3 regions of the Oceanobacillus phoenicis genome follow, and region 1 is predicted to be linked to each of the others. Evidence: riboswitches for the same ligand, from Rfam matches in the RefSeq annotation. Region 1 holds a riboswitch; each other region holds the start of a gene.

Region 1 (10,325 bases):
AATAGATAGAGAAGCTGGAAGTAATATACCAGAAGCACCATACATAAATGCATATCCTTTGTGCCCTTTTTTTCCATAAGATTCAAACGCATAATAAGATCCTCGGATTGCCAGTAATATTAAGGCTAAACTTCCAGGGACAAGAAGTACGGTACCAAAGTAAAATGCTGTCTCTGGAAAGAATCCAACGATTCCTACGAAGAAGAATACAAAAAATACATTGGTGACTTCCCATACTGGAGAAAGATAACGCTGAATTACTTTAGAAACGATATGTTGTTTTCCGGTTAAAATGCTGTATGCATTAAAGAAACCTGCACCGTAATCAATTGAACCAACGATGACATATCCAAATAGGAATAACCAAAGTACAGAAATACCGATGATTTCTAATATCATGATTGGTCACCACCTTGAAAATTCTCGATGTCTTTATCTATCGGACTCCTTTGGAACATTTTTCTTAAAACAACTACAGTTCCTACTCCTAAAATAAGATAGAGGAGTACGAATAAGAAGAACATAACTCCAACATAATCACTGGTTGTGGCTGCTTCGTCAATGGTCATAATTCCTCGTAAAATCCAAGGTTGTCTACCAACTTCAGCCATCCACCAGCCAGCTTCAATCGCTAAGAATGATAATGGACCTCCGAGAACAATGAGCCAACGGTACCATTTTGATTCGACAAAATTCCATCGTCTGCGTATACCAAGCCAATAAATAAATGATAAACCAAGCATAAATACTCCAATCGTCACCATCGTGTCAAAGAAATAATGAATGACAAGTGGAGGTTGCTCATCTTCTGGAAATTCATTTAGACCAATAACTTCTGCTGTCGGCCAACTATGTGCCAATATACTCAGTGCATATGGGATTTCCAAAGCGTATTGCGGTTCATTGTTATCATCAAGAATCCCCCACATAACTAACGGTGCTTCAGAAGAAGTCTCAAAATGCCATTCTGCTGCAGCTAACTTTTCTGGTTGGTATTCTGCTAAGTATTTACCAGAAAGGTCGCCGATTAACGCCGTTGCTAGAGCGAAGACAAAACCTATTTTCATTAGCATGTTAAGTGATTTCTTATGATATTCACGATTTGAACCTTGTAATAGACGAAAGGCTGCAATCGCAGCTAGAACAAACGCAATTGTCATATAACCAGTCGATAAAACATGCGCAACTTTTGTCGGCATAGATACTGTAAACATCGCAGCAAGAGGGTTAGCATTAACGAGTTCACCATTAACAATGTCAAATCCTCCTGGAGAATTCATGAATGAGTTCACTACTGTAATAAAGTAAGCAGACATTCCTCCACCTACGGCAACAGGTATTAGTAATAAGAAATGTTTTTTTTGATTATCAAAGCGATCCCAAGTATACAGGTAAATACCAAGAAAAATAGCTTCGAAAAAGAATGCAAATACTTCCATGAATAGAGGAAGTGCGATAATATTACCTGCTAGCTCCATGAAACTTGGCCAAAGCAGTGACAGCTGTAATCCAATAGCAGTACCTGTAACTACACCGACAGCTACTGTCACGATAAATCCTTTTGCCCAACGTCTTGCCATTAGTAAGTAATGCATGTCATTTTTCTTAATTCCTATCCACTGTGCAATCATTATCATTAATGGAACACCAACACCGATTGTGGCATAAATAATATGAAAAGAAAGGGTGAGTAATGTCAGCAAGCGGCTCGCATATGTCGGATCATCGAATATCATTTGTGGACCTCCTTAAAGAACAATCATATTGTATTAATTTACCCGATGATCAACAAAATTAATCGGAAACAATCGAAAAATGGTAATTTATATCTCCAATTGCTATCCCTTGATGATACGTACGTTCTATAAAGGTAACATTGCTTCTTTTATCTACTAAAATAATCGTTGATGCTCTTGTTCCGTAATTACCCGTATCTATAAACATAGAAGATAAATTTCGTTCTAAATGAATTCCAACACCGGTGTCAGGAAGATCTTGATCAGTCGGTTTATCAGCATTTTGTAAGATACGAAACAACGACTCGCTAGAAATATTTTGGTTGTTTTCTAGGTACGTCTGTAATAAGCCCTTGGATTTTAATACTTTTGGCCATGGACTGTTTAATTTATCATTACTTAATGAATGGATACCCGATTCTAATTGTGCGCTACTATTATAGATATTATTGTAAGTATAGAGGCATTGGAAATCTCCAAATAAAGCATTATATCCTGAATATAAGGATTGATCTTCCTCTAAATTAGATAAAAATTGTGTTGAATCTCTTTCCTTATTTAAAAAATCAACAGGTATTTTTCCTCTTGAATATTTACCTGTCTCAGGAAGCGAAGGATCTCTGTAATTGGTAATTGCTGCAATTTTTCCTTGTTTTGTTATACCCAACCACGTACCTTTTGATTTTAAGTCACGTCCTGCTAAAATATCTGGAGCATCATCCCAAAATGTTGCTTTTGCAGTGGGGCGATCATAGAATTCATCCCGATTGGCAATTAATACAAATGGATATTCGGAATGTTTTTGGATAGCAAAAGTTATTAAACACATAATCAAACCTCCTATTCCATATTATAGATGAAATAGATTGATTTTCCTAAAAATCAGATCAAAATACAAATAGCTGTTGACAATTAATGAGAAACTGATAATAATAAATTACAATACAGTTGAACGTTTAACAGAGGAATAGTATGTAAATATCGAATGAAAGAGATCGGAATTTATTAGCTGAGAGATTCCGTCATTGCTGATTTATTAGAACCTACCTTTGAAGTCTCATGCAAACATGGGCGTATATCCAGCGTTAATGGAAGAAGTGAGATGCGATTCCAGTCAGATTGCATCTAAGTTGTGGTGGTACCGCGGAAGAGAACTCTTTCGTCCCTTTTTATTAAATTGGGATGAAAGGGTTTTTTATTGATATATATAAATTTGGTATTTCAATCGTGGCACCTATACCTAAGGTGAAATTCATCGTGGATTCGTCACCTCACCGTGATTCCTTTATCTCAAAAAAAGGAAGTTCGACGAATGTCGAAATACCCTTGAAAAGGGGCTCGCTAAGTTTCTATTTTTTTGTTCTAAACCTGAAAATAGACATCTAGAGAATATTGAGGAGGAGAAGAATATGAATAAAAAGAGGGTAGTTATAAAAATTGGAAGTAGCTCATTGACGAATGAAAAAGGGGAAATTGATCATAAGAAACTAGGAGATCATGTGAATGCGTTAGCTATGTTACATCAACATAATTTCGAAGTAATTTTAGTTTCCTCAGGGGCCGTTGCAGCTGGGTTTCGAAACCTTGGATATTCTTCTAGGCCGGTTACATTAAAAGGAAAGCAAGCATCTGCGGCAATTGGCCAAGGTCTACTCATTCATACTTATATGGATAAGTTTATGGAATACAATATTCGATCTGCTCAATTATTATTAACAAGGACTGATTTTTCGATTCAAAAACGTTATAAAAATGCTACATCTACTATGCTGGAATTATTAGAACGTGGGGTTATTCCGATTATTAATGAAAATGACACAGTTGCTGTTGATGAATTAACATTTGGTGATAATGATATGCTTTCTGCTTTAGTTAGTGGAGCTATTCATGCAGCTAAACTAATTATATTAACTGATATTGATGGAATTTATGATAAACATCCCGGTAAATTTATGAATGCTAAGCGGTACGATACAATTGATGTAATTACTGAAAAAATGATACAGGAAACGGATGTTTCTGGTTCGAAATTAGGTACTGGGGGTATGAAATCGAAATTGATGGCTGCAAAGGTTGCTACCTCTCTCGGAGTCCCTATTTTTATTGGTAAGGGCGAAGGAATATCTAAATTACTAGAAATAGTTAATGGAAATGGTGAGGGTACTTATGTCAAAAGTGTGCGAAATAAACAAATTCCTATTCGTAAGCAATGGATTTCTTTGCACTCCACTTTAGAAGGGAAACTGCTTATTGATGATGGAGCTACCCAAGCACTTATGTATAATGGAAGTAGTTTGTTGTCAGCCGGTGTAGTAAATGTTCAGGGAGATTTTGAACAAGGGGATGTAGTGGAAGTTTTTAATCGAAGTAATTTATTAGGAAGAGGACAAGTGAGTTGTTCATCAGAGGAACTCAAAGCAGCGAATACATTAAAAAATGCGAAACAGGTGACCCAACTTCCTGCTATTGAGGTTATTCACAGAGATTCGTGGGTTATGGTTGATCAATTGAAGGAGGAGTTACGATGAGTGAAGTGATAGAAAAAGCCAAGATAGCAAAACAAGCAAGTTATCAAATTGCACTAGCTACAACTGATGAAAAAAATGAAGCATTACAATTAATTTCCCAAGCAATTTTAGAAGAAACACATGAAATAATTGCCGCAAATGAATTAGATATAGAAGAAGGTAAGAAAAAAGGTTTATCTAATGCAGTTATTGATAGAATTAAATTAAATGAGGAAAGATTGCAAGATATAGCTGAAGCAATATTGCAGATAACTGTATTAACGGATCCTATTGGAGAAGCCCTAGAAATATTCGAGAAAGACAATGGATTATATATTACGAAGAAGCGGGTTCCGATTGGTGTTATTGGAATGGTTTATGAGGCTAGACCTAATGTCACTGTAGATGCAGCTTCTCTTGCAATAAAAACAGGAAACTCAGTAGTATTACGTGGTAGTTCTTCAGCTATACATTCTAATAAAGCACTTATTCATGTTATTCATGCGGCATTAGCTTCCAGCTCCTTACCAAAAGAAGCTGTACAATTAATAGAAGATACTAGAAGAGAAGTAGCAAATCAACTGTTTCAATTAAATGAATATCTAGATGTTTTAATTCCAAGGGGAGGAAAACAGTTAATTGATACAGTGGTAAAACAATCTACTGTACCTGTAATTGAAACTGGTGCAGGAAACTGCCACGTTTATCTAGATGAATCTGCTAAAGTAGAGATGGCAACGGAAATTGTATTGAATGCAAAATTACAGCGACCATCTGTATGTAATGCAATTGAGTCGTTAATCATTCATAACCAGTGGTTTGAAAAACATGGTTTCGAACTATTAAAAACATTGCAATCTCATGATGTAACCATTCACGGTGATTCATTCGTTATGGAAAAGCTTCCTACGGCTATAGGAGCAACCGAAAAAGATTGGGAAACAGAATATTTAGCCAGTGAAATAAGTGTAAAAATAGTTGATTCAGTATCAGAGGCGATCACCCACATCAATCGATACGGTACACGTCATTCAGAAGCGATTATAACTGAAAATAAGATTAATGCTGAACAGTTTCAACGTCAAGTTGATGCTGCAGCAGTTTATCATAATGCTTCAACCAGATTTACAGATGGGTTTGAATTCGGATACGGTGCAGAGATAGGAATTAGTACACAAAAATTACATGCTCGAGGTCCAATGGGGCTGGAAGCATTAACATCAACTAAATTTGTGATATCAGGAACAGGACAAATTCGTAATTAATTTATTAACTCCAAACTACTCTATTTTAACGGAAGTAGTTTGGAGTTATTTTAGTCATGTTTTATAAAGCTTATCCCCAAATCTCTTTGGAAAGCTCAACGATATAACGTAATTTTTTCCACTGGTCCTCTTCTGTTAATTTATTTCCTTGATGTGTCGATGCAAATCCACATTGAGGGCTAAGCGAGATTTGATCTAATGGAATATATTGTGAAGCATCCTTTATTTTCTTAATGATCTCATCTTTGTCTTCTAACACACCAAATTTAGAAGTGATTGCTCCAATGACTACCTGTGGTCCACCATTAGGAATATGAGCAAGAGGTTCAAAGCTGCCTGAACGATCATCATCATATTCTAGGAAAAATCCGTCCACTTTTTCATGAGCAAATAAGGTTGGTGCGATATGAGCATAACTGCCTTCAAATGCCCAAGTTGACCGATAGTTTCCTCTACATAAGTGTGTCGTTACGATTAAATCATCTGGCTTATTCTCGAGTACACTATTTACAACATGTAATGATAAATCAATCAACTCTTGACGAGATAAATCTTCTTCGAATGCTATTAACTCATCTACGTTCAAGCCGGCAATGTATACATCATCTAATTGCAGGTAACGACATCCAGCTTCGTAAAATGCTTGGATTGCATTACGATAAGCAATAATAATATCCTCTGCATAGGATTGGATATCTGGATAAACTTCTGGATTACGCGTTCCTTTGTGAAATAATTGATTTGGGCTAGGAATGGTTTGTTTTGCTACAGCACGATCCCCGACAATTTGTTTAAACTCAATGAAATCTTTGACAAATGAATGGTCTTTTGGAAAACTGATTTTTCCATTATTACGGATGTTATATCTCTCTGTTTCAATTCCTTTAAATAAGTAACCTTGTTCTGGAATATATCCTTCTATGCCATTTAATTCTTCTAAAAAGTCCGTGTGCCACCATAGTCTGCGGAACTCACCATCTGTAACAGCTTGTAAACCTATCTCAATTTGTTTGTCTACGATGCGCTTGATTTCTTCTGTTTGAATACCACGTAATTCTTCCGCTGAAATATTTCCATTCGTATAGTTTTTTCTTGCCTGAAGCAAACGTTCTGGTCGTAGCAAACTACCTACATGGTCTGCACGAAATGGTGCCTTAATAATTGTTTTTGTCAATTTTCCTTCCTTCTTTCTCCATTAGATTTTGGTTAGTCTTATAGAGTAGGGTCTTGCTCTATGAAACTAACATATGACAGTTCTGTACAGAGAATAGGGGAAAATAAATACCCCCTTCTACAAGTAAGAAGAGGGTACAGGAAACCGTACGATATACTCTTCTTATCTTCTAGCTTTTACGCTACTGGAATTGGCACAGTACTTAAATAAAGTCTGTTGCCGAGGCTTCCTTGGGCCAGTCCCTCCACCTCTCTGGATAAGAATTGTCATATTTAATTAATAGAAATTTTATAAGGTATTGAATATAATGTCAAGAGTTTTTTGAAAATTTATTCTGTATGTAAATGGTAGAGTAAAACATTTCAAGACTTAAGATATGGAGATAAACGGTTTGTAAATGTCCTAATCGCTTTAAGAGCTTTTAGGTCTTTGTGGTACTTACATTTAGTGGAAATACTTACCCGAACTAACGAATTTTCACTTAATATCATTTGAATCAATTTCATAATTAAAATATATGATTTAAAATCCGCATGTTGCGTTGTTTGATTTCCATTGCAGACGGCGCTTTCTGCAGGCACAGCTTCAACTAACTAGGAAAAGAAAACCCCTCTTCCTAGTGGATTTTCAGCTCGTGCTATTTCCGCAGGAGTCGCCGTCTTCCATTCTAATCAAAGCCAAGAATTACCTAATCCGAACATTATTATATAAAACACCAAATAATGTTCGTCTTCCAATAAAACTTAGCAATTATGAAATTGATTCATTTGTTTTGTAGCATATTAGTTCCTTTGCCTTTGCAATTCCATCTCGGAACGATAAAATAACAATAAGCTCATTTTACATTGATTGTGTTAGAAAGAGGTATTTCATGCTAAAGAAGATGACAGAAGATATATTTCAATTAGTAGTACGCTTTAAAGGTTCAATGGGGGAAGTAAATTGTTATTTAATAAAAGGTAAAAACGGATATACTGCCGTAGATACAGGTATTTATGATACGGAAACAAAAGAAACTTGGCAGAATGTTCTAGATAACTATCACATTGAAAAACTTATATTAACGCATACTCATGAAGACCATATAGGATTAGCAAAATGGTTTCAAGAGGAATATGCTGTCCCAGTTTTTGTATCGAAGCGAGGATATAAAGAAATGTTAAAGGGAAGAGATCGAAAAGCACATATGGATAGAATGAAATCACTAATTAAACGTCATGGTACACCACCATTACCGTTAAAAATAAAAGATTTTTCTTTTATTTATGATTTTGAGCCGGACGGATATTTTGATGATTTTGATCAAATTGTTTTAGGAAATCTTCCTTTTCAAGCAATTTGGACTCCTGGACATGCTCCCGATCACTATTGTTTTTATAATAAGCAAGAAGAAGTAATGATTGTAGGAGATCATGTGTTAGAACATCTGTCGCCAGTAATTGGCTTATGGATGGGAGAAGAGTTAAATCCATTAAAGGATTACTTACCATCTTTATTAGAACTACAGCAATATCCAAGCAGATTAGCATTACCAGGTCATGGGAAAGTGATGGGAGATCTGTCAGAACGAATAACGGGAACTTATAATTGACATCTCTTTCGTCTTGATGAACTCAAACAACTTCTATCGGATAAACCGATGTCTGCTTTTAAATTAACGACAAAAATTTATGGACCGATGAAAGGAACAGCTTTCGTCAGTCAATTTATGGCCACATTAACTAGGTTAATTTATCTAGCAGAAAATCAGGACATACGAAGTATAGAAAAAAACGGTAAAGTACTTTACAAGGCGAAGTAAAACGATATGGGGAATGTTTAATGTTAAGTCCGAACGGTTAAAATGATAGAACGCAAAGATAGGAGAAATAGATATGTATAAAAATTCAGAGCGCTTTATCACAGCATTTAATCGTATTGACAAAGCATTAAAATCACACTTACACAAAAAAGAAATGGGTTTCTCGAGAGCAGTTCGGGTTTTATCAGACACTAATGCTACGATAAAACGATATTACGATGATCTATTGGAATTTGCAGAACTCAGAAATGCAATCATTCATAATCGTATCGATGTTTCTTATGCGATTGCAGAACCTCATGATACAATTGTGGAACGAATCGAAAAGATAGAAAAAGATTTTACAAGTCCAAAACAAGTAAAGAGTGCATTCTTAAAACAAGTTGTTACATTTCAATTAAACGATTCTGTGCAAAAGTTACTTCAAGTAGTAAGAGATAGAGGATTAACGAAGTTACCCATATATATAAATCAAGATTTTAAAGGTTTAATAACACATAAAGGCATTGCTCGGTGGATAGCAAATTCTATGAACGATAATCAACAAATAGCTGATGCAACTGCTAAAGATATTTTAGAATACGAAAAAACAGATAATCATCTTTTTATAAGCGAGGAAATGTCTGTATATGAAGCTGCTGACGTATTTACAGAACAAGTTGGAAAAGGTAACCGACTTGCGGCTTTGCTTATTACAAAAACAGGGAAAGAGGATGAAAAATTGGTAGGCATTATTACCAATTGGGATATCATGGAAATATAGGGGGAGTTTTGAATGGTTAAGTTTGCAGCAATTGATTTTGAAACAGCAAACGAAAAAAGAAATAGTGCTTGTTCTATTGGTGTGGTAATGATGAATGATACTGAAATTCTAGACGAGTCTTACTCACTCATTAATCCATTAGCTCCATTCCGTTCACGCAATGTTTATATTCATGGAATCACCGAGGAACAAGTTGAAGAAGCACCGACCTTTGCTGAATTATGGCCAACGTTATCTACATATTTAGAAGACACAATACTTATCGCGCATAATGCAAGTTTTGATATGAGCGTTTTACGTCAATCTTTATATAAATACGACATGCCATGTCCAAATTATATGTCACTCTGTACGGTTAAAATCTCACAACTACTTTGGCCAGAATTAGAGAATCATAAATTACATACGGTTGCAAACTACCATGACATACCGTTAAATCATCATCATGCGATGGACGATGCCCGAGCATCTGCAAGAATCTTTTTGGCTGCTTTAGCAGAGCAGAGAATAGGTACAACTGAAGAATTTTTAGAACGGTGGCTCAATTCCAAAAGAGCAAAAACAGCTAGAAAGCAAAAGGCAAAAACAACAAAATTATATTTCTAAGTTATAATGGGCTTGGACAACACAAAAGATAAAATCGAGTGAATTGGTTTGAAACCCGCTACAGAAATATACTACGCTTATCCAGTGGCGGCTGTTGAGCCCCAAGGTGCTGACGCAAGCCGGGGGCTCAACTATGCCTTTTTTCTACAGAGTCTTCGAATATTTCTTACGTTTATTTAGTTATCATCGTCTTTTGATCAAAAAATTTTTTGTTATGTTCCAATCTTTTTTTGCAATTAGGCTCTACAAATCACACTAAATAAAGTGACAACCTTATATATCTGAATTATAATAATAATTAAATAATTAGTGGGAGAGTGAGGTCAGTGGAATTAAATCAAATCGATACAGAGTTAAATAAATTAATTAACCGCGTACGAAGAAATACATTGGGCGATTTATTAACAAGAACAAGTGAGCGTTATCCGGACAAAAATGCAATCGCTTACAAAAGCAATAGACTAACTTATCAA
Region 2 (10,325 bases), 1.8 Mb from region 1:
GGAAAGCATTTAGGATTCTTAGCTTATGCACGGGAAAAAGGCTATCCTCTTGAAAATTATGAAGCTAAAGAACATCCTCTACAATTGGAGATATTGGAATATGTAGCTGAGTTATCTGAGTTGGATAAAACTAACATTCATGTTGCAATGGATGGGTGTGGGGTTCCTGTATTTGCATTAGATCTCTATCATATGGCGATATCGTATTTGAAATTTGCTTCACCAAGTATGATTCAGAATACAAATACAGTAAATGCCGTGAAGCAAATCAATACAGTGATGCATGCACATCCAGAAATAGTTGCTTCGTATGATTTTATATGCACGATTTTATTAGAAGATAAAAATATCATTGCAAAGGGCGGTGCACAAGGTGTGTATTGTTTAGCTCTAAAAAAAGAGAAAATAAGCATTGCTTTAAAAGTAATGAGTGGAACAGAGAAACTTTGGCCACTTATAGTTGCTACGTTATTAGAAAAGATAGGTTATACCAATAAAAAGACTATTGAGCGTCTGAATCAATTAAGAAATAAACATATTCTTAATGATGAGGGAAATGTGGTTGGAGAAATAAGATTGTGCTTGTAAATTAGAATGGAGTGAAAGTATGTTTATAGAAGCAATTGTGCAGACACCTCAAGAGGCACTGCGGGCAGAAGAATTAGGAGTTGATCGGATTGAACTAGTATCTGGTATGAAAGAGGGTGGGTTGACGCCAAGTTACGCAACAATAAAACAGGTGTTGAACGAGATTTCTATTCCAGTACAAATAATGATTCGTCCACATAGTTATCATTTCTCTTATGATGAACGTGATTTAGAAACGATTTATGAAGATATTCGAAACGTTATACATTTAGGAGGAAAAGGGATTGTATTTGGGGCGTTAAATCAGGATAAAACAATAAACATGTATGCTTTAGAAACTATTGCAGGCATTTCTAATGAGTTGAGTATTACGTTTCATCGTGCTTTTGATGAAGTACCTTCACAGGAGAAAGCATATTACTCCATAGCTAGTAGTAAGAATGTTCGTCGTATACTAACTTCTGGCGGTAAAGCAGATTGTATGGAAGGGAAAGAGCAATTGAGGCGTTTAGTTGCTTTATCAGATGAAATTGGCGGTCCGAAAATACTTCCTGGTGGAGGATTAAAGGTAGATAATATTAAAGAAATTCATCGGCATGTTGAAGCGGATCAATATCATTTCGGTTCTGGATTACAGGTTGAGGGAGATTTTTCTAAAGGGCTGGATAGAGAAAAAGTGCGGATAGTGAAGAATAATACAAAGATATAACTCATTCAATATGGATAAAGTTAGAACCTATGTATAAATGGTATAGTGAATAAAAATGAAATAAGAATCTAAATTCTTATAAACCTATGTCATTACTAATCCATAGGTTTTCTTTTTTTGGAACGCATATATCTTTTGTTATACGCATGTAAGTGCAGTGATAGCCCCACTTCAAGACGATGAGGCTTAACGAAAGGAATAACTGGTGGATAAAAACTGCCCAAAATTGTCTGATTCTGTTCAGGGTATGCTCTTGTGGTACTAATAATCAGTTGGGAAAGAATGATCACCCCCATTGAATGAAGTTTCAATGTATCAAAACGTAAATAACCCTCTTTATCTGCATTTATTGCTAGTTCCTAACCAAAGTTCTATATGATTTGATTATTTCATAAATTGGTAAAAGTTATATTGATGTAAGGAGGTAAAAGTATTGAGTAAAGATCATTATAAAGACGCTCGCAACTACGGGACAGGAGAGGGAAGTCAAGGACCACATGAAAATCAATCATATACGAATCCATCCTCATTTAATTGGAATATTGATTTACCTGCAGAGATTCATTCACAAACAGTAGGAAAGCGTGGTCCAATTTTAAAACAAGATAATATTGAGCATGAGACATTACAGACTTTTATCCATGAGAAGATTACAGAAAGACCGGTTCATGTAAAAGGATGGGGGGCAATTGGACATTTTGAAACATTGTATTCCATGAGTGACTATACTTCATTATCTTTTCTACAAAACCCAGGTACACAAGTTCCAGTATTTGTACGTTTCTCATTAGCAGTTAGTACAAAAGGAACACCAGACACATCACGTAATGTAAGAGGATTTTCCACAAAATTCTATACAGATGATGGAATATTTGATTTGATATGTAATCATATTCCTGTTTTTTCGGTTCGCGATACCATTCGTTTTCCCGAGGCGATTAAAGCATTTTTACCTTCTCCAGTAGACAACTTAATTGACCCAACACGTTATTGGAATTTTGTTGCACGGGCACCTGAATCATTGCTCTTTACATTACTTGTTTATTCAAATCTTGGTACTGTAAAGAGTTTACGACACCTACCTGGACATAGTGTTAATACCTATGTTTGGAAAAATGCAGGAGGAAAGAGATATTTTATCAAATATACATGGGCGCCTATGGCTGGAGAACAGTATATTCGTAATGATGAAGCAATAAGATTGGCGGGAGAAAATCCAGACATTGCAGGTCAGGATTTACATGACGCCATTGAAAATGGGGATCAAGTAGAATATGGCTTATATGTACAAATTATGGATCCAAAAGATGCAGCCAAGTTACCATATGATCCATTAGATGATACTAAACTATGGGATCAACAGCAATTTCCTTTCAAACCTGTAGGTAGAATGGTATTAAATAAGAATCCTGAAAATTACATGGAACAGGTTGAGAAAGCGGCTTTTTCACCGTCCAATTTATTAGAGGGTGTTGAACTATCAGATGATAAGATGTTACAAGGAAGGGCAAATATTTATTGGGATTCACAGCGATATCGTATCGGACCTGATTTTCGCAATGTTCCAGTGAACAAGCAATCCGACTGGTGGCCAGGTGATTTAGTGACAAGTGGAAACGACAGATTTGTTGAAGGTAAATTACAACGATCCGATATAGAAAAGCAAGATGATTTTACACAGCCCGGTCTATTTTACGAGTCACTTTCAGATGATCAAAAAGATGATTTAATCAACAATATGGCAGGAGGATTAGCAACAGTTTCTCCAGAAGTTTTTTCTATTGTTGATGGCTATATGCAACAAGCTTCAGAGGATTTATCTCGAAAGTTGACTAAAGTAGTAACGATGAAGCGAAATGCGTAAAAAGTTTTAGAAGAAATAAGTAGTACTTTTGAAAGATCGCATTAAAGAAATAGCTTTTAATATGAAATTAAACCAGATAAAAACACCTCTAAGAACAGATTTTAATCTAGATTTAGAGGTGTTTTTCGTTTAATTATCTTCACTTTTAGATTTTTTTTGATCTTCTTCTGCTTTCTTCTGATTTCTTTTTTCTTGGATTCGTTTATGTCTCTGACGTTGGCGATATCCGTAGGTTGATTCTAGGACGGCATTCTCATTTTCCAATGCAGAACCAAGGGCACCAACAATTGTTGCAATACTTGTAGCTGTCCATGCGATGTAGAAATAATTTTGTATACCAACTTCGCCTGTTAGTTGATCTTCCAACATTCCCATTGGGATAAATGTTGTAACTGCTAAGGTGAATAAGCAGAACAAAATAAGATAGTAGATACATACCGTTAATAATAGCGTTAGAAAAGTTGTCGCATTATATAACTTTCTTAAATAGTTATTATTCGCATCTTGTGGTCGTTCCCATAATTGATGACCAAGGATAATCCAGATTACCATTGCTAATATGGCGACAATAGATAAGATCATCATTCGAGTAATCGTGTAGTAATTACTCAATTGCCATAGAGTTGGAAATACGAGTGCATATGCCCCTGTGGTAAAAGCAATGATAATTACTTTCATAAATGCTGGAAACAGTGACCAAGGACGGTTTGCTCTTACCATACCAGTAATAATTCGTAAGGCAATACTCCACTTTTTTGGTACGGTAAAACGAACATCAATGCTTGAATCATGTTTCGCTTCTTGTTCATTAGGCGTTTCTCTTTTAATTGGAGAAAGATACTCGAAGAAACGCTTCCCAATTAAATGTCTCGAGTCTTTGTTTTTCAATTGTTTGTGATTATCGTTCATCGATTGAATGCGTTGTTGCGCTTTGTCTCTATCTGCATCATCACTACCATAAAACATTTCATTGACTAGTTGTAATATCGATTCGCGGAGCCTTCTAATCATCATTGTCGAACCAAGACTGGGCAGGCTGATTAATGCAATATTTTCTTCTTCACTCGCTTCTGCAAGGATTAACCTTTTTTCTTTAAATATAGGCAAATCCGTAAGACAAACAGTAAAGTCCCAGTTGTTATTTTCTTTGATCTCTTTAGTAGCTTTTAAAATATCTAATGAATCTCCAGCACCTGTTAATGGATCTTCTAGATAATATAATTCCCATTCACAATTCTCATCTACGTAATATTGTAGTAAATTAGGGAGCTCATCCTGAAGTCTTGCTGCGATATCTTTTGGATAGCCTGGGGCTGATATTAAACCTAGACTTCTAGTTGTGGACGTAGACATATTTTCACCTTCTCTATCTATGTTAACCAATTTTATATTTCTATATTTATCCAAAAAGTAGTTGCCTTAAACTTTTATGTAATATAGAAATACCTATAGACAACATTTAGGTTACTATAGGTATATTTTCTTTCACTCAGTTTTTTCAAAACGTTGTAGGATTTTAATCATTTCTTCAATTAGAGAAATCTCACTCAATGCGGCCATTAGATGATCTTGTGCATGAACCATTAATAAAGACATTTTAATGTTTTCTCCCGTAATCTCTGCTTGAATTAGTTTAGTCTGTGTATTATGTGCCAAATTTAAGGTGCTATGGGCTTCTTTTAATTTTTTTCTCGCAGTTTCTAATTCTCCATTTTGAGCTAATTGGAGTCCCTCATAAGCAATTGCCTTTGCATCTCCACTTTTTGATATCAATTGAAAAATTTCTAATTCTAAATCCATGACATCACCCCTCCTACTTTTATGTATGTTTTCAATAATCATAAAATGAGAACAAGCTTCATAAATTTTAATAACGATTTATTTTTGAAATAAAGTTGGCGACTGATTTTTCCATATTGACAATAATGCGCCAAGGAAGATCATACAAAAGGAGTGGGAGGATGAAGGTATTATTTGTTTGCGCAGGTGGGATGTCGAGTTCGATTGTCGTTAATACACTAAAAAAAGAAGCGGCTAAAATTGGACAAGAACTAGATGTGAAAGCAATAGGTTCTAGTGAAGTGGCGCCTGAATTAGAGAATGGCTGGGATGTAGTGATGGTAGCCCCACAAATTCGTCATCGATTCGACCATATTAAGAAAGAAGCAGATGAGGCAGGTGTTCCTTGTGGAGCAATTCCACCACAGGCCTATACTCCACTCGGCGGACCATTGTTGCTAAAGACAATGAATGAGTTGGTAGAATCATAAAATCATGAGAGGGGTATACATCTATGGGAAAGTTCACCAACTTTTTAGAACATAAAGTATCTAATCCAATGGCAAGGTTAGCGGAACAACGTCATTTATTAGCTATTCGTGATGGAGTCATTTCATCATTGCCGTTTATTATTGTTGGGTCATTTTTTCTAATTATTGCATTTCCACCTTTACCAGAATCATGGATGATTACGCAGTGGGCAACCGAACATGCAGCTGAGATATTAATTCCATATCGAATGACCATGTTTATTATGTCTTTATATGTTGCGTTTGGCATAGGGTATAATCTCGCCCAATCGTATAAGATCGATCCTTTATCCGGTGGTCAAATTGCGGTGGCTTCATTATTACTTACTATTACACCTTCTGTTGTAGAAGAACTTGGATTCGTTATACCAATGCAATACTTAGGAGGGAGCGGTCTCTTTGTCACTATCATTGTATCGATACTTTCGGTGGAGATTTTTCGATTTTGTAAGCAACGGGAAATTACGATTAAGCTCCCTGAAGCAGTGCCAGCCTCTGTCAGTCGTTCCTTTGAGGCATTAATTCCAGTAGCGATTGTTATTTTACTGATGACGTTGATCACTGTAGTAATGGGAGTTAATTTACATGCACTCGTGGAGAGAATGGCGGCCCCACTTGTAACTGCTGGAGACAGTCTATTTGGCATATTAGTTCCTGTATTTTTAATTACCTTTTTTTGGTCCTTTGGGATTCATGGGGTTTCTGTCGTTGGTTCAGTTGCACGTCCGCTTTGGGAAGTGTATTTATTAAATAATGGAGAAGCTGTTGCGTCTGGGGCAGATACATTACCACATATTGCTCCAGAACCTCTTTATCAGTGGTTTATATGGATTGGGGGATCGGGAGCAACGTTAGGTCTCGTTATTGTCATGTTACTTTTTGCAAGATCAAAGTACTTAAAAAATTTAGGCCGCACTGTTGTAGCACCGAGTATTTTTAATATTAATGAGCCAGTAATTTTTGGTTTGCCGATTGTCTTAAATCCTATATTGATAATTCCATTTGTCATAACACCATTAGTTACAGCAACTATTGCGTATTTCGCAACTTCGTGGGGACTTGTTTCACCTACATTTGTAAAAGCTCCATGGACATTGCCGGCACCAGTTGGCGCGTATTTAGCCACAGGAGGGGATTGGCGATCAATCATTCTAGTATTTGTAAATATCGCAATTTCTATTGGAATTTATCTTCCGTTTTTCAAAGTGTACGATCGCAAAATGCTAGATATGGAGAATGGTGAATCGACTCCAATAGATTAATATATTCATCCTACAAAGGGTATCTATTTGTATGAGATCCCTTAAGTTGATTTAGGGAGTGAGGAAGTTGAGAAGTTCTAAAATAATACCACAAATCAGTTTTAAAGGTGTATTCATATTTGTAGGTACTCTCTTTATTGGAACGATAATTCTATCTATGTTGTTGCGACTTATTTTTCAATCAGAGCCACTGATATATTTTCTAAGTGCAGGAATTTCAGCATCTTTAGGCGGAATTATTGTTTTGACAAAAGTAGATGCAAAATCTATTGATCGACCGCTCTTTAAGAAGAGAATCATTCTAGCAATCGTTGTTGGATTTGTCACTAGTGCCTTAATGACATTCGTTTTCGGAGGCGACATACTAGGGTAGTAAAAGTGAATTAGGATTAGAAGTAGTGATATATGAGTCAAGTCATTCTATGTTCCCGTAATCAGAACGGGAGAGGGAATCTGGTAAGATAAAGGCGATTTATGTTCCCGTAATCAGAACGGGAGAGGGAATCTGGTAAGATAAAGGCGATTTATGTTCCCGTAATCAGAACGGGAGAGGGAATCTGGTAAGATAAACGTGATCTATGTTCCCGTAATCAGAACGGGAGAGGGAATCTGGTAAGATAAAGGCGATTTATGTTCCCGTAATCAGAACGGGAGAGGGAATTGGTAAGATAAAGGCGATTTATGTTCCCGTAATCAGAACGGGAGAGGGAATCTGGTAAGATAAACGCGGTTTATGTTCCCGTAATCAGAACGGGAGAGCAAACCCGGTAAGATAAAATAATGTTATGTTACCAAACTACAGTTTGTGCAGTCGAATGAGGGTACATGGTAATTCCCGCCGCTGCTACCGAATACTGAGTAAAGTCTGAGCCAGAATAAATATAAACATCGAGAAAATAGTCCGATGGATTCAAATTTCACATTACATTGAATTAATCGAAAATTAACTATTGACAGTTATTTGCTGGTTCGTTATGCTAATATACAAATCTTACACAACTACATATTTATTTTCCTTATCAAGAGTCGGGGGAGGAACCTGGTCCGTGGATCCCGCAGCAACCAGTTACAGTTAAGTAACATGGTGCTCATTCCAGCAAGCTTATGCTTGATAGATGAGAAAAGTGTTTATGCCCACTAAATGAAACTCTTCCTCATCGGAAGGGTTTTTTCTTTTTACGAAATGGTGTGCTGTGTATAACGAGATAACTATAAACAGCCGAGTACGTTCCGCTCCAGCGCTCTTGATTTCTTCTAAAAGGGTGTAAAGAATAATTGGAACAATGAAACTTTAAATATGACTAAACTGATAAGTTAACTACATTTAGGAGGCGGATCGAAACAGACGTAAAGCCAGACAAACGAAATTTCACAAGAAAAATTAAAACGAAGAGGAGAGTTTATAATGCCAACTACAAAAACAGAGAGTCTTTATAAAAAATCGTATTTTAGTCGAATTCAAGAATTAAAGGAGTTTGCACCAGATGTATTTAATTCGTTCTTTGCTTTCAATAACAAAGCATTAGAAGAAGGGAAGCTTTCGGTCAAGCAAAAAGAATTAATTGCGGTGGCAGTTGCTCATATTACAGGTTGTCCATATTGTATTGAACTTCATGTAGGGAATGTGAAAAAGCAAGGTGCTGATAAAGAAGAAGTGACAGAAGCGATATTTGTTGCTACAGCATTAAAGGCAGGTTCCTCATTAGCACATGGGGTAAATGGCTTAAATGCATACGACGGAAACAGCGATGATGAATTGTATAAAGCCTCCTATTTTAATCGATTAAAAGAACTCGGTGAGACAAGTGAAGATGCTTTCAAAGCCTTCATAAAATTTGATGGAGCTGCATTAAAGGGAGGAAAGCTATCCCTGAAGGAGAAAGAGTTGATTGCAGTGGCTTCTGCTCATACAACTGGGTGTGCATATTGTATTGATTCACATACGAAAAATGCAAAAGAAGCCGGAGCCAGTAAAGAAGAGCTATCAGAAGCAATTTTTGTTGCTGTCGCTCTTAAAGCGGGTTCTGCATTAGCACATAGTGTAAATGCTTTAAATGCATACGATGAATAATAGTTTTCTAGATAACCAAACAATGACGCTTTCTATTAATAACAACAAGGAGTTGAGCATATGGCAAAACAAATTCATTTAAATGGATTCGTGCAAAATTCACCTTCACCTCATTCAACTGGTCTATGGAAACACGACAAGGATCAAGGCACGAACCATAATCGATTAAACTATTGGACGGAAATCGCACAAATTTTAGAGCGTGGTAAATTTGACTCATTATTTATTGCTGATGTGTTAGGGACGTATAGTGTCTATGGGAAAAGTCATGATGCAGCAGCAAGAGGTGCAGTTCAACTTCCTGCACATGACCCTTTACTACCAATTACAGCAATGGCTGCAGTGACTGAGCATCTAGGTTTTGCGCCAACGATTTCTACAACCTATGCTCAACCGTATGTTTTGGCACGACAACTTTCTACATTAGATCATTTAACAGATGGGAGAGTTGGTTGGAATGTTGTAACCTCCTATCTAGAAAGTGAAGCTGTCAATATGGGGCTAACGGAACGGTTGCCAAAAGAATTACGTTACAATCGAGCAGATGAATTTTTAGATGTAGTATATAAGCTTTGGGAGCATAGCTGGGATGAGGATGCGATAATTTATGATCGTGCAAATGATGCTTTTGCTGACCCAGAGAAAGTTCGTTTGATTAATCATAGCGGGGAGTTTTTTAATTTGCCAGGACCGCATTTAATTGAACCTTCACCGCAACGAACACCAGTATTATTTCAAGCTGGAGCATCACCAAAAGGAAGAGATTTTGCAGCGAAACATGCGGAAGCAGTTTTTACAAAGCAAACATCCATTGAATCGTTGAAAAATTATTCAGCTGACATTCGTCAACGTGCTCAAGAAAAAGGTAGAAATAAAGATGACGTTAAGATATTTCCAATGATGTTACCGATAGTTGGTTCAACAGAAGCAGAGGCGATTGCGAAGTATGAGGACTTCGTAAATCATATTAGCTATGAGGGTACTGCCTCCTTACTTTCAGGACATACAGGAATTGACTTTTCCGAGTATGATCCAGATCAATATATTGAAGATATTGAAACAGAAGCAGTCCAAGGAAATCTAGACTTGTATACGAAGGATCCGCATCGTAAATGGACATTACGTGAGGCAATAAAAAATCATGGCCTTGGAAATGGATGTCCAAAGTTTGTTGGTACTCCAGAACAGATTGCTGATCAAATTGAAAAGTGGGCAATTGAAGGTGATATAGATGGATTTAATGTTGCATTAGCAACTTCTCCGGATACGTTCCGTGATTTTGTTGATCATGTAGTTCCGGTGTTACAAGAACGCGGTATCTATCGCAAGGAGTATGAAGGCACTACATTACGTGAAAATTTCTTTGGGAAAGGGAAGCAACGTTTGTCAGAAAACCATATAGCGAAGCAACTTGGTACAGTTCGCAATTAATGGGAAAACAAAAATCATGCCACTTTCGTTGACATGAAGACCTTCATTTACATTAAGTTCGGAAAAAGGGAGTGGAAAAGCAGATGATCAC
Region 3 (10,325 bases), 220 kb from region 1:
TGAAGAATTAGGATATCGTAAAGTGTTTGTAGAAGTGCTTGAGGATAATCGAACGCGTTACTTTTATGAATATTATGGGGCAACATTAACTTCGTCATCGTCGGTAACATACGGAGGTAAAGAATTATCTTTGCTGATATATGAATGGAATCAAGTGAATGAAGTGCTTCATTCACTAAGCGGTGAGGAGGAATAAAAAGTGGTCCAGGTACAGTTAGCTACTCCAGACATTAAATATGCAGCTGCGTTATCAAAACAATCATCAGAACCAAAGATTAGAGACACATTAGGATTAACGAAAGCACAGTCTTCTGTCCAAGGAACGATCGATTATATTCATTTTGTAATAGAAGCAGAAAGACAAGGAAATCTATGTTCAAGAATTATTCTCAATGAGATTGACGAACCAATAGGTGTTATTACACTGAAAGAAATTAATCAAAAGAAAAAAACGAGTGAAATCGGAACATGGTTAGGGATAAAGCATTGGGGAAAAGGGTATAACGAGCTAGCGAAAATTGAAATTCTTTATCATGCTTTTGAAAATATGAAATTAGAAAGAGTATTTGCAGGAGCGAAGAAAACAAATATTCGGTCTCAGAAATCTCAAGAGAAACTCCCCTATATAAAAATAGACGAAGGAGTAAATTTTCCAGAGCAACACGCTAAGATGGAGAGTGAAGCAAGAGAACCGTGTATTTTAAATGTAATTGAAAGAAATAGTTTTTTAGATTGGCATAAGAAGAATATACTCTAATATCATCTTTTTTCTGAATCTTCTATGTATAATAGTATTAGATCAATGATGAGGAGGATTTACTTTGTTCGTAATGGATTAACTACTCAAATTTCAATAAAAGGAAGGTGATTCATAAACTTTAAATAGAGGTGTGTTAAATTGAATAAATGGCTGATTAATGCCGATTTTGCTAAGTTGTGGTTCCACAGTATATCCAATATATTAAGCAATCGTTTTCGAGAACTGATATTACCGATAATTGCACTCGGTCTTTCTGGTTCGCCGCTGTTAACATCTTTTGTACTTTTATCTCAACGACTTAGTTCCATACTATTTTCTATTCCTCTAGGTACATGGATTGAAAAAAGGAACTTAGTGTTAATTTCAACCATATGTAACTTGATATATGCCATGTTAGTATTTCTATTAGCATTTTTGATAACTATTGACGACTCCAGTTTAGTCATCATTGGAATCATACTTTTCCTTATGGGATTTGTAGAACTAATGTTGCGTATTACATTGACAGCAATGGTACCCAAAATTGTTAGTAGAGAAAGGTTGTTAAGTGCGAATAATTTATTAGAGGCTGCAGATGCTATTGTAACATTTATTGGTCCTGCACTAGGTGGAGTGATTTTAGCTACATATGGACCGAACATTACTTTAGTTATTTGTGGAATTTTAATTCTTATTTGTATGATTATTATTTCTTTAGTGAAATACCGTAATGAAAATATCCACCAAAAAATTAATATAAATAAAAAAGAGAAACTCAGGAATTTTATAAACGAAGCTAGAGAAGGGGTTAATTATCTTTATGCGAATGATTCACAGATAATTTCCACCATTTCCGCTGTCGTTCTTGGATTTACAACGGTATTTATAGAGCTGACTATTATTATTCATGCAAAAACAGCACTTGATTTTACTGAAACTTCAATAGGAATATTGCTTTCGTGCGCGGGAGTAGGAAATATAATAGGTGTACTGATCATGCCTAGATTTAAGAGAATCAATTGGTTGTACTTATTAAGTGGTTTGCTAATAATTTCATCGTTAGGGATATTATTATTAACTTCACATCAGTTTATTATCATTTGTATTGGAATGATTATATTTGACGGGGCATTATCCATGGCCTTTGTAGTACAATTTACTGTTCAGCAAGGTATTACGCCAGATCAACTCATTGCTAGAGTTCGGAGTGCAATTATTGTACTTAGTGGATTTGCTACAATTTTGGGTACGCTTTTATCAGGCTTGATTTCAGAATGGAATTCTAGCTTAGCCTTAATTTTTGGTTTTATTGTTTTGTTATTATGCGGGATATTTATTTTAAGATATAAACAACAAGGGGTCACCATGAACAAGATCCAACCAATATATAATAGATTTAAAGAATAAGTCAGCTGATTTTTTAAATCCGAGATGAGCGCCCATAATTAGAAAGAACAGGAAAATATGGTAACTCATAAGTGAGATGAATGCCCAGAATTAAAAGGAACAGAGAAGAATGGTAATTCATAAGCGAGATGAATGCCCAGAATTAAAGGGAACAGAAAAGAACGGTAACTCATAGGCGATATGAGCGCTCACAATTAAAAGGAACGGAGAAGAATGGTAACTCATAGACAAGATGAGTGCCCAAAATGAAACGTTACCTGGAAATCAGGTGACTCATTGATGAATTGGTAGGAAAATTTCGGCTTAAAGTAAAAGAACTACCTTCATTTTCAAAGAAAGGTAGTTCCATTCATTTTTTATTCAAATTTAATTTTTTCATTTTTCCCCGCGATGGTTCCGAGTAGTGCTATACATAAAGCAACAATCATTAAAATGACTAAAGGAGTTGTCCATCCATTGGTCCATTCTGAGATGAAACCAAGTAGTAATGGACCAAGTGCAGCAACCATATAGCCGATTGATTGTGCCATACTAGATAACTGTGAAGATTGAGCGACTGTTTCTGTACGAAGAACAAAAAACATCATTGCTAGACTAAACGCTGTTCCGGCACCGATTCCAGTTAATATTAAGAAAGCAATAATTAAATTTGATGATGTAAGTGTTATTCCTAGTAGCCCACTAAAAAATAGAAGTCCTGCAATGCAACCAATTATTCGTTGATTATTCATTTTCCCTGCAATGATTGGTGCGACAAATGTCGTTGGAATGATGCCCATCTGTAGAATTGCAATAAACCAACCAGCGTCGCTTTCAGAGAATCCTTTTGCTAATAAGATATCTGGAAGCCAAGTAAACAGACTGTATGGAATTAATGATTGAAAACCCATGAAGAATGTGACCGCCCAAGCTATTTTCGATTTGAATAAAGCAGTAGGAGGTTGACTCTTTACATCTACGAATACTTTTTTTCGTGAGGAGCGGATTATAGGTAGTCGTAATAATAATATAATTACAGCAATCATGGAAATGACGCTCCAAACTTGCATTGCATTGCGCCAATCCAATGAAGGAATGGAAGTGATAGGGACAGATAATCCTGAAGCCAGCGCCCCAAATAAATTCATGGTTACAGAATAAATACCAGTCATAAGTCCGATACGATACGGAAAGCTTGATTTGATTAGTCCTGGCATTAGTACATTTCCCACAGATATCGCTATTCCAAGAAGCAGTGTTCCGAATAACAACATGGATATATCGCCAATTGATCGAACATATATACCTATGGATAAGACTACCATTGCCATTAATAACGTAATTTCCATGCCAAGTTTTCTAGACAATGTAGGAACAAATGAAGAAAAAATTCCAAATGCTATTAAAGGTAAGGTGTTAATTAAACCGATCATGGCATTTGTCACTTCTAATTCATTTCGAAATATCGGAATTAATGGACCAACGGAAGTGATGGGGGAACGTAGTGTAGAAGCTATAAATAGGATTGCTAAAATTAATAGAAATGTATAATAACGCTGTTTTGTTGAGTTTGAAATATGTTGCATGGTGTTTCTCCCTTATGATTAATCTTCGTTAGCTAATATATCAAAAGTTAATTATACATAAATTGATCATAGGGAGAAAGAAAATAATTAATGATTATTTATTCTGAGTTTTAGAGGATTTAAGCTAAAAGGTAACCAAACACATATTACAACTTATGGTAAGTAGGGGGCAATGACTAACATGATGATAGAAATTGATATTAAAAAAATACTAACTGTTTTTGATAACTTCACATTTTTATCACTTTTATAAAATCCAGAGAATTGTAATTTGTTCCGATATAATATAAAAATAGAAATAATGATACCAATACCAGCAATTAATCCTCCATAATGATTATCTAATTGAATTCCGATGGATGAATAGATAAACATAATAGCTATACTGAAAATAAATCCCAATAGTCCAAGAATTATGAGTATACGAATGATTTCTAAAGTGAATTTCATTTTCGGCTCTCCTTAAATAGATAGAAAGGTTTACAATAATCTGAATTAAGTATTTATTAAAATTTTGCGTCTGTTATAAATAAGTTTACGTCTATTTAATAAAAGCGGGAATACTAGCAATGGCAATATTAAATATAGCAAGTGTATTATTAGGGATAATAGCATTAATTCTTCCCGTTATCAATCTATTATCCACACATAAACATAAATTGAAAAAAAATATTCTAATGTTAGTAAGTCTAAGTGCATGTTCTATTGCAATATGTTTTCAGTTATTTTATCAAAATCACCTCGTGAGAATTCAAGATTGGTCAGCATTAATGGATGTTTCGGGTAGCACGGTTTTGATATCTGCAATACTAGTGGGTTTAACGGTTACTTTAAATGTTTCTTCCATTTTTGGGGTGAGAGAGTTATGATGAACAAAAAGCTTGAAGCAGTGTTTTTAGATAGGGAAGGGACCATTGGTGGAGATGATAAGGTACATTATCCTGGTGATTTTAAGATGTTTGAGAAATCGAAAGAGAATATAGATTATCTAAAAAAATCTGTTCAAGTGTTTTCATTTACGAATCAGCCAGGTATTTCTTTTGGAGAGGCGAGGAAAGAAGATTTCTATAAAGAATTAATAGGTTTTGGTTTTGATGATGTATTCATATGTCCGCATCATCATAAAGAAGGCTGTAAATGTCGAAAACCTAATGGAGGTATGTTGAAAGATGCTTCTAATAAATATCAATTAAACTTAAATAATTGTATTATAATTGGTGATAGATGGAGTGATATGGTGGCAGCTTCCAAGACAAATTCAGTAAAGATATTAGTAAAAACAGGGGCAGGAACATCTACACTTCATGACCATTTTGAAAAGCTAAAAGGAATCGAAATTGATTTTGTAGCGGAAAATCTTACGGAAGCCGTAAATTGGATAGGGTATAGATACCAGTTCCTTTAGAAATGGTTGAATTTAAGCAAATTAATAAATAAGATGAACTGATTAGGAGTTTAATCATAGTAGACAAATCGGATTAATGTGTTTATAATAAATTGTATAAAAATACTTATCAAGAGAGGTGGAGGGACTGGCCCGTTGAAACCTCAGCAACAGAGTGCATTTGTCTGTGCTAAATCCTGCAAGCATTAGCTTGAAAGATAAGTTGAGGTTATCGTACGATACAAATTCTCTCTTCTTATCTTTGCCATGATCATACTTATAGAAGAGGAGGATTTGAATATGGTTTTCTGGAACGAAGATGAATCAGAAAGAAGAAAAAATGAATTAATTGAGAAATTAATTGCATCTAATCACTTTAAAAAAGGGAACAGACATCTTTATGAGCTTACAACCGCGGAGTTAGAATATGAATATTTTAAGCTTCAATATAATGATCACCCGCATGCTGGTAAAGGTGCCATTCATTGGGAGAATTTTTAACTTTATATTTTGATACAAACTTTATCCTCGCATTTGCGAGGTTTTTTTATTTCATTTTTACATCAAATGTATAACTCATAGCAAAATTACTTAATTATCAATTAGTTTTACATAGAGTATCTATCCAACTGGCGGACTATTTTCTCTGACATTTCCAGTAAATCCAACTTCAACTTTATCTGTTACTTCAATAGGAATTTCTTCTTTTACTGATAAATCAACAGTAACTTGATTTCCAGAATATACTATTAAATGAATAAGAATTATGTATTTTTCTGAATTAAATGATAAAATGAAGTATGTTGGAGATGACTGGTATGCAAATAAACTTTAAATCAATACATAGTGAAGAGGATGTTAACTTAATTTCCACGTTATATAGTAAAGTCTGGAGTAATGATTCTTTAGAGATAACTCATCGGATAAAGAAACATATGGCCTATGATGGTTTTCAAGGACGTATGATTAATCGGAAGAAGCTAAATTGATTGGTTTTGCTTATGGTTATTTATCATTAAAAGGTCAATATTACCATAATCTAATTGCTAATCACCTGAATCAACAGGAATATCAAGATTGGCTCTCCAACTGCTATGAAGTTGGAGAAATAATTGTGGACTCACCTTATCGAAAGTCAGGATATGGAAGAGATTTATTAGACAGACTGTTAAAAGATGCTACAACAAATACAGCTATTTTGACGACACAACAAGATAATATGACTGCTATACAATTTTATAAGAATCAGCATTGGGAATGGATAAAACAGCAATTTTATCCAAATGAAGAAGGAAAAGCATTTGCGATTTTCGGTAAAAGACTAAAAAGACACTAAAGCGAGGTGGCGTATGATTCCGCTAGTATATGACCAACTAAATACGTTTGGTAAGGACGATACATTTTTTCTATCACTATTAAAAGAGTTAAGTGGGAAAAACTTAGCCGATCTAGGTTGTGGAACAGGAAGGCTTACCATACATTTTGCTGAAACGGGTTTTAATGTAACCGCAATTGATCCAAATAAAGAAGCAATTGAGCTTGCTAAGACGAAACAAACATCCAATCAAGTTGAATGGATTATTGGAGATAGTGGGGATCTAAAGACAAACACATATGATGTGGTGATTATGACTGCAAATGTTGCGCAAGTATTTCTTACAGATATAGATTGGGAGCAAGTAACCAACAATGTTATTCGTTCATTAAAAGAAGGCGGATGTTTCATATTTGATACACGTAATCCAAGAGCAGAAGTGTGGAAAAAATGGATGGCAGATAAAACACCTGATATTGCAACACACCCTAGGTCAGGAGAAGAATTAGAAATTTGGACCGAATACGATGGAATGGACGAAAAACAAATATTTACGTTCTATGAAACTGTAAAAAGTGTTAAGTCTGGAGAGGTTATCCAACGGGAAAAACTGCAATTGCGATTTCGTACTCAAAAAGAAGTAAAGGTTGCCTTAGAAAAAGCCGGATTTTCTGATGTTAAATGTTATGGAGATTGGGAATTAAAAGAGGCAAGAGAAGAATCATCATCATTTATCTTCTACAGTACAAAATAATGATCAGAAAATATGGAGGGAAGTATATGACGGAAGATTTTTATTGTGATGAAGTTTTAAGTGGTAATATGTTAGTGGAGAAGGTGATGGAAACAGAAAATGTATTAGCTTACCATCATACAAATCCATTTTGGCCAACTCATATTGTTGCAATTCCGAAAATCCATATTGACTCTCTTCTATCTTTGGAAGAAAAAGATAATGATTTGTTAATAGAGTTATTTTTTGTAATAAAGCAAGTTGCTGCTATGGTAAAAGAAGAAGATGGTGCTTGCCGTGTCATTACAAATTTAGGTGATTATCAAGATTCAAAACATCTTCATTGGCATATTATATCTGGAGAGAAATTTAGATAATAATTGTGTACGTAATTTCTAGTTTAAATCAACAATGAAAAGTCTCTATAAGAGGCTTTTTTTATTTTGGAAAAAAATTATCTTGACGGTGTGGTGTGGCCTATGTATAATTTAAATCGTAATCATTACGAATCGTAACAATTACGATTACATAAAGGAGAGAATCTATATGAAGAAAATATGGGGAAAGGGGCTTAGCGTACTATTACTAAGTCTACTATTTATCATGGGCTGTCAGTCAGCAGATGATAATTCTGAAGAGGGAGCAAATGCTGAAGAAGAACATGATCACAGTCACGAGGTAGAGATTGGAGATGCACCAGAAAAAGTCAATATTGATGGAGTCTCTGATCATTATCATACGGGTGACTTAATTAAATTAACTGCAGGGCTTGAAGAAGATAGTGAATTTAATCATTGGCATTGGTACACAAGAAATTCATCTGAAGATGAATGGGAAGCAGTACCAGAATTAGATGATACGAAATTTTTTGGCGATGCGGAAGTTGATGGACAACAAATTATAGCAGTTTTATTTAATGATGATCACGAACCATATGCTCAATCAGAAGTTATAGAAGTTGTAATAGATGATCACGGACATGGACATAGTCATGCTCATGATGAAGAATCTCAACAAATTTATGATGGTTATTTTGAAGATGAACAAGTGGAAGATCGTACTTTAGGAGACTGGGAAGGCGATTGGCAATCTGTATATCCGTTACATCAAAACGGTACACTCGATGAAGTCTATGCACACAAGGCTGAAGAAAGTGAGGATATGACAGAAGAAGAATACAAAGATTATTATGAAACTGGTTATGTAACAGATGTTAATAGAATCGTGATAGATGGTAATGAAGTAACTTTCTTTGAGGGAGAAGAAGAACAAACTGGTGAGTATCAATATGATGGTTATGAAATCCTCAATTACGAAGCAGGAAATCGAGGAGTACGATTTATATTTAAGCTAGAGGAAGAGTCAGAAGGGTTACCAACTTATATTCAATTTAGTGATCATTCGATATTCCCAACTGATTCTGGACATTTCCATCTTTATTGGGGAGATGACAGACAAGCATTATTAGAAGAAGTTGAACATTGGCCAACATACTATCCATCCAAAATGAGTGAAGAAGCTATTGTTCACGAGATGATTGCGCACTAATATATTTACAAGCAGAGAATCCGATGTTTATTGGATTCTCTTTTTTATTTGTAAGTATTTAGAGGAAAAGAGGTAATGAATATAGAAATAATACTTAATCCTAATTAACAAATAGGAATCTCTATTAACTATATAGGCCTTTATAAAAGGTAAATGGGATATTACATTAACTAGCGGGATAAATTTAGAAGGAGTAATTAAAATGAAAATTTCTAAAAAGGTAGGTATAACAAGTTGGATTCTCACTTGTATGTATTTTGTACTTGAACCTTTTTTTGTGATGTCTTCCATCGCTCCGTATAGTGTGATGAATCATGCCATGAGTGATTTGGGAATTACAAGTTGTGGTGAATATACCTATGCTCTAGCAGCTTATGAGATTTGTTCTCCTTATCATTTTTGGATGAATGTATTATTTGTTATTAATGGGATTACCTTTTCAATAGGAATACTATATCTTTCTCAACAGCTCGAACATAATAAAAAGAATCTGATAGGTACTATATGTTTATTGTTACTAGCATTAGGAAATATTGTTTCCGGATTTATTCCTGCAGATGTCAATTTATTCTGGCACTCTATTTTTGCTCAGTTAGGAATGGTGACTTTTTTAATTGGGCTATGGTTATTTGGAAAGATATTAGTAAGAGGGAAATGGTGGACGTATAGCATATTAATTTCTCTTATCATTTTAGTAGTGTTTATTATACTTCTTATTTTTATTCCTTTGCCAGCGGGACTACTCCAACGTATGTTTTATGGTGTGACATTTCTGTGGGGGACTGTCTTAGCAATTATGTTATCTAATAATAAAGGTGCGTATAGGTGATATGATGTTTTACTTAAATTTTAAAAAGGTGTGATAACAATGAAACAGATTTCAGTTAAAAAGGTGATTGATAAGTAGATTGTTTCTTTTTCGTCTTCTTTTCAATCAATGGTTAGTAAAAAGAAATTTTAATGAAAAGAGGATTCGCATGTATAAAGATCAAAAATTGACAATACGTCCAATTCAAGAAAAAGATTTAAAACGTCTATGGGAATTAATCTATAAAGAAGAAAATCCGGAGTGGAAACAATGGGATGCTCCATATTTCTCCCATGAAAGTATGTCTTACGAACGTTTCATGAAAGAAGCTGAAGCATGGATTAATGCTAAATCTAGATGGGTAATTTGTGTAAATAATGATGTCCATGGTACCGTTTCATATTATTATGAAGATGAACAAAAGAATTGGCTAGAGATGGGGATTATCTTTTATGAAGGCAGTAATTGGGGTATGGGCTATGGAACAAAAGCTTTAAAATTATGGATAAATCATCTTTTTGAGCAACTGCCTGTTGTTAGAGTAGGTCTAACTACTTGGTCGGGAAATAAGAGGATGATTCGTGTTGCTGAAAAGTTAGGAATGATGATGGAAGGAAAAATACGTAAAGTCCGTTATTATAACGGGGAGTATTACGACTCTATCCGTATGGGGATATTGCGAGAAGAGTGGAACGATCAATAATATAGAAGAGGAGACTCTATTTCAGAGAATCTCCTCTTCTAAATTTATTTGTCAGTAGCAATAGAAAACAATGATTTATCTTCTATTTTATGCGTTATTATCATCAATAGCATACCGAATAAA

The links. Region 1 has a riboswitch for S-adenosylmethionine ahead of ABC346_RS17335 (5-methyltetrahydropteroyltriglutamate--homocysteine S-methyltransferase). Riboswitches for the same ligand answer to the same signal wherever they lie in the genome.
Region 2: it holds a riboswitch for S-adenosylmethionine, as region 1 does, so the genes downstream of both, ABC346_RS08105 (carboxymuconolactone decarboxylase family protein) here and ABC346_RS17335 (5-methyltetrahydropteroyltriglutamate--homocysteine S-methyltransferase) in region 1, are expected to answer to the same signal.
Region 3: it holds a riboswitch for S-adenosylmethionine, as region 1 does, so the genes downstream of both, ABC346_RS16225 (Fur-regulated basic protein FbpA) here and ABC346_RS17335 (5-methyltetrahydropteroyltriglutamate--homocysteine S-methyltransferase) in region 1, are expected to answer to the same signal.

The regions. Positions count from the first base shown of each region.
Region 1 covers NZ_JBDFME010000001.1:3,449,829-3,460,153, reverse strand. The annotation lists gene ABC346_RS17360 (cytochrome d ubiquinol oxidase subunit II) at 1-399, opposite strand, end outside; gene ABC346_RS17355 (cytochrome ubiquinol oxidase subunit I) at 396-1,736, opposite strand; gene ABC346_RS17350 (NRDE family protein) at 1,795-2,565, opposite strand; gene proB (glutamate 5-kinase) at 3,146-4,264, shown strand; gene ABC346_RS17340 (glutamate-5-semialdehyde dehydrogenase) at 4,261-5,508, shown strand; gene ABC346_RS17335 (5-methyltetrahydropteroyltriglutamate--homocysteine S-methyltransferase) at 5,579-6,682, opposite strand; SAM riboswitch class I at 6,842-6,945, opposite strand; gene ABC346_RS17330 (MBL fold metallo-hydrolase) at 7,554-8,273, shown strand; gene ABC346_RS17325 (CBS domain-containing protein) at 8,557-9,246, shown strand; gene ABC346_RS17320 (3'-5' exonuclease) at 9,259-9,852, shown strand; gene ABC346_RS17315 (acyl-CoA synthetase) at 10,179-10,325, shown strand, end outside.
Region 2 covers NZ_JBDFME010000001.1:1,600,882-1,611,206, forward strand. The annotation lists gene ABC346_RS08065 (asparaginase) at 1-588, shown strand, start outside; gene ABC346_RS08070 (copper homeostasis protein CutC) at 608-1,297, shown strand; gene ABC346_RS08075 (catalase) at 1,839-3,161, shown strand; gene ABC346_RS08080 (hypothetical protein) at 3,291-4,514, opposite strand; gene ABC346_RS08085 (PTS lactose/cellobiose transporter subunit IIA) at 4,647-4,961, opposite strand; gene ABC346_RS08090 (PTS sugar transporter subunit IIB) at 5,123-5,431, shown strand; gene ABC346_RS08095 (PTS sugar transporter subunit IIC) at 5,455-6,732, shown strand; gene ABC346_RS08100 (hypothetical protein) at 6,800-7,105, shown strand; SAM riboswitch class I at 7,746-7,854, shown strand; gene ABC346_RS08105 (carboxymuconolactone decarboxylase family protein) at 8,138-8,803, shown strand; gene ABC346_RS08110 (LLM class flavin-dependent oxidoreductase) at 8,864-10,234, shown strand.
Region 3 covers NZ_JBDFME010000001.1:3,226,418-3,236,742, reverse strand. The annotation lists gene ABC346_RS16260 (GNAT family N-acetyltransferase) at 1-196, shown strand, start outside; gene ABC346_RS16255 (GNAT family N-acetyltransferase) at 200-757, shown strand; gene ABC346_RS16250 (MFS transporter) at 899-2,146, shown strand; gene ABC346_RS16245 (CynX/NimT family MFS transporter) at 2,503-3,711, opposite strand; gene ABC346_RS16240 (hypothetical protein) at 3,865-4,161, opposite strand; gene ABC346_RS16235 (hypothetical protein) at 4,281-4,580, shown strand; gene ABC346_RS16230 (HAD-IIIA family hydrolase) at 4,577-5,116, shown strand; SAM riboswitch class I at 5,220-5,320, shown strand; gene ABC346_RS16225 (Fur-regulated basic protein FbpA) at 5,396-5,596, shown strand; gene ABC346_RS16220 (hypothetical protein) at 5,914-6,084, shown strand; gene ABC346_RS16215 (GNAT family N-acetyltransferase) at 6,081-6,431, shown strand; gene ABC346_RS16210 (class I SAM-dependent methyltransferase) at 6,445-7,164, shown strand; gene ABC346_RS16205 (HIT domain-containing protein) at 7,191-7,520, shown strand; gene ABC346_RS16200 (ZinT family metal-binding protein) at 7,690-8,691, shown strand; gene ABC346_RS16195 (DUF998 domain-containing protein) at 8,894-9,520, shown strand; gene ABC346_RS16190 (GNAT family N-acetyltransferase) at 9,669-10,202, shown strand; gene ABC346_RS16185 (MFS transporter) at 10,247-10,325, opposite strand, start outside.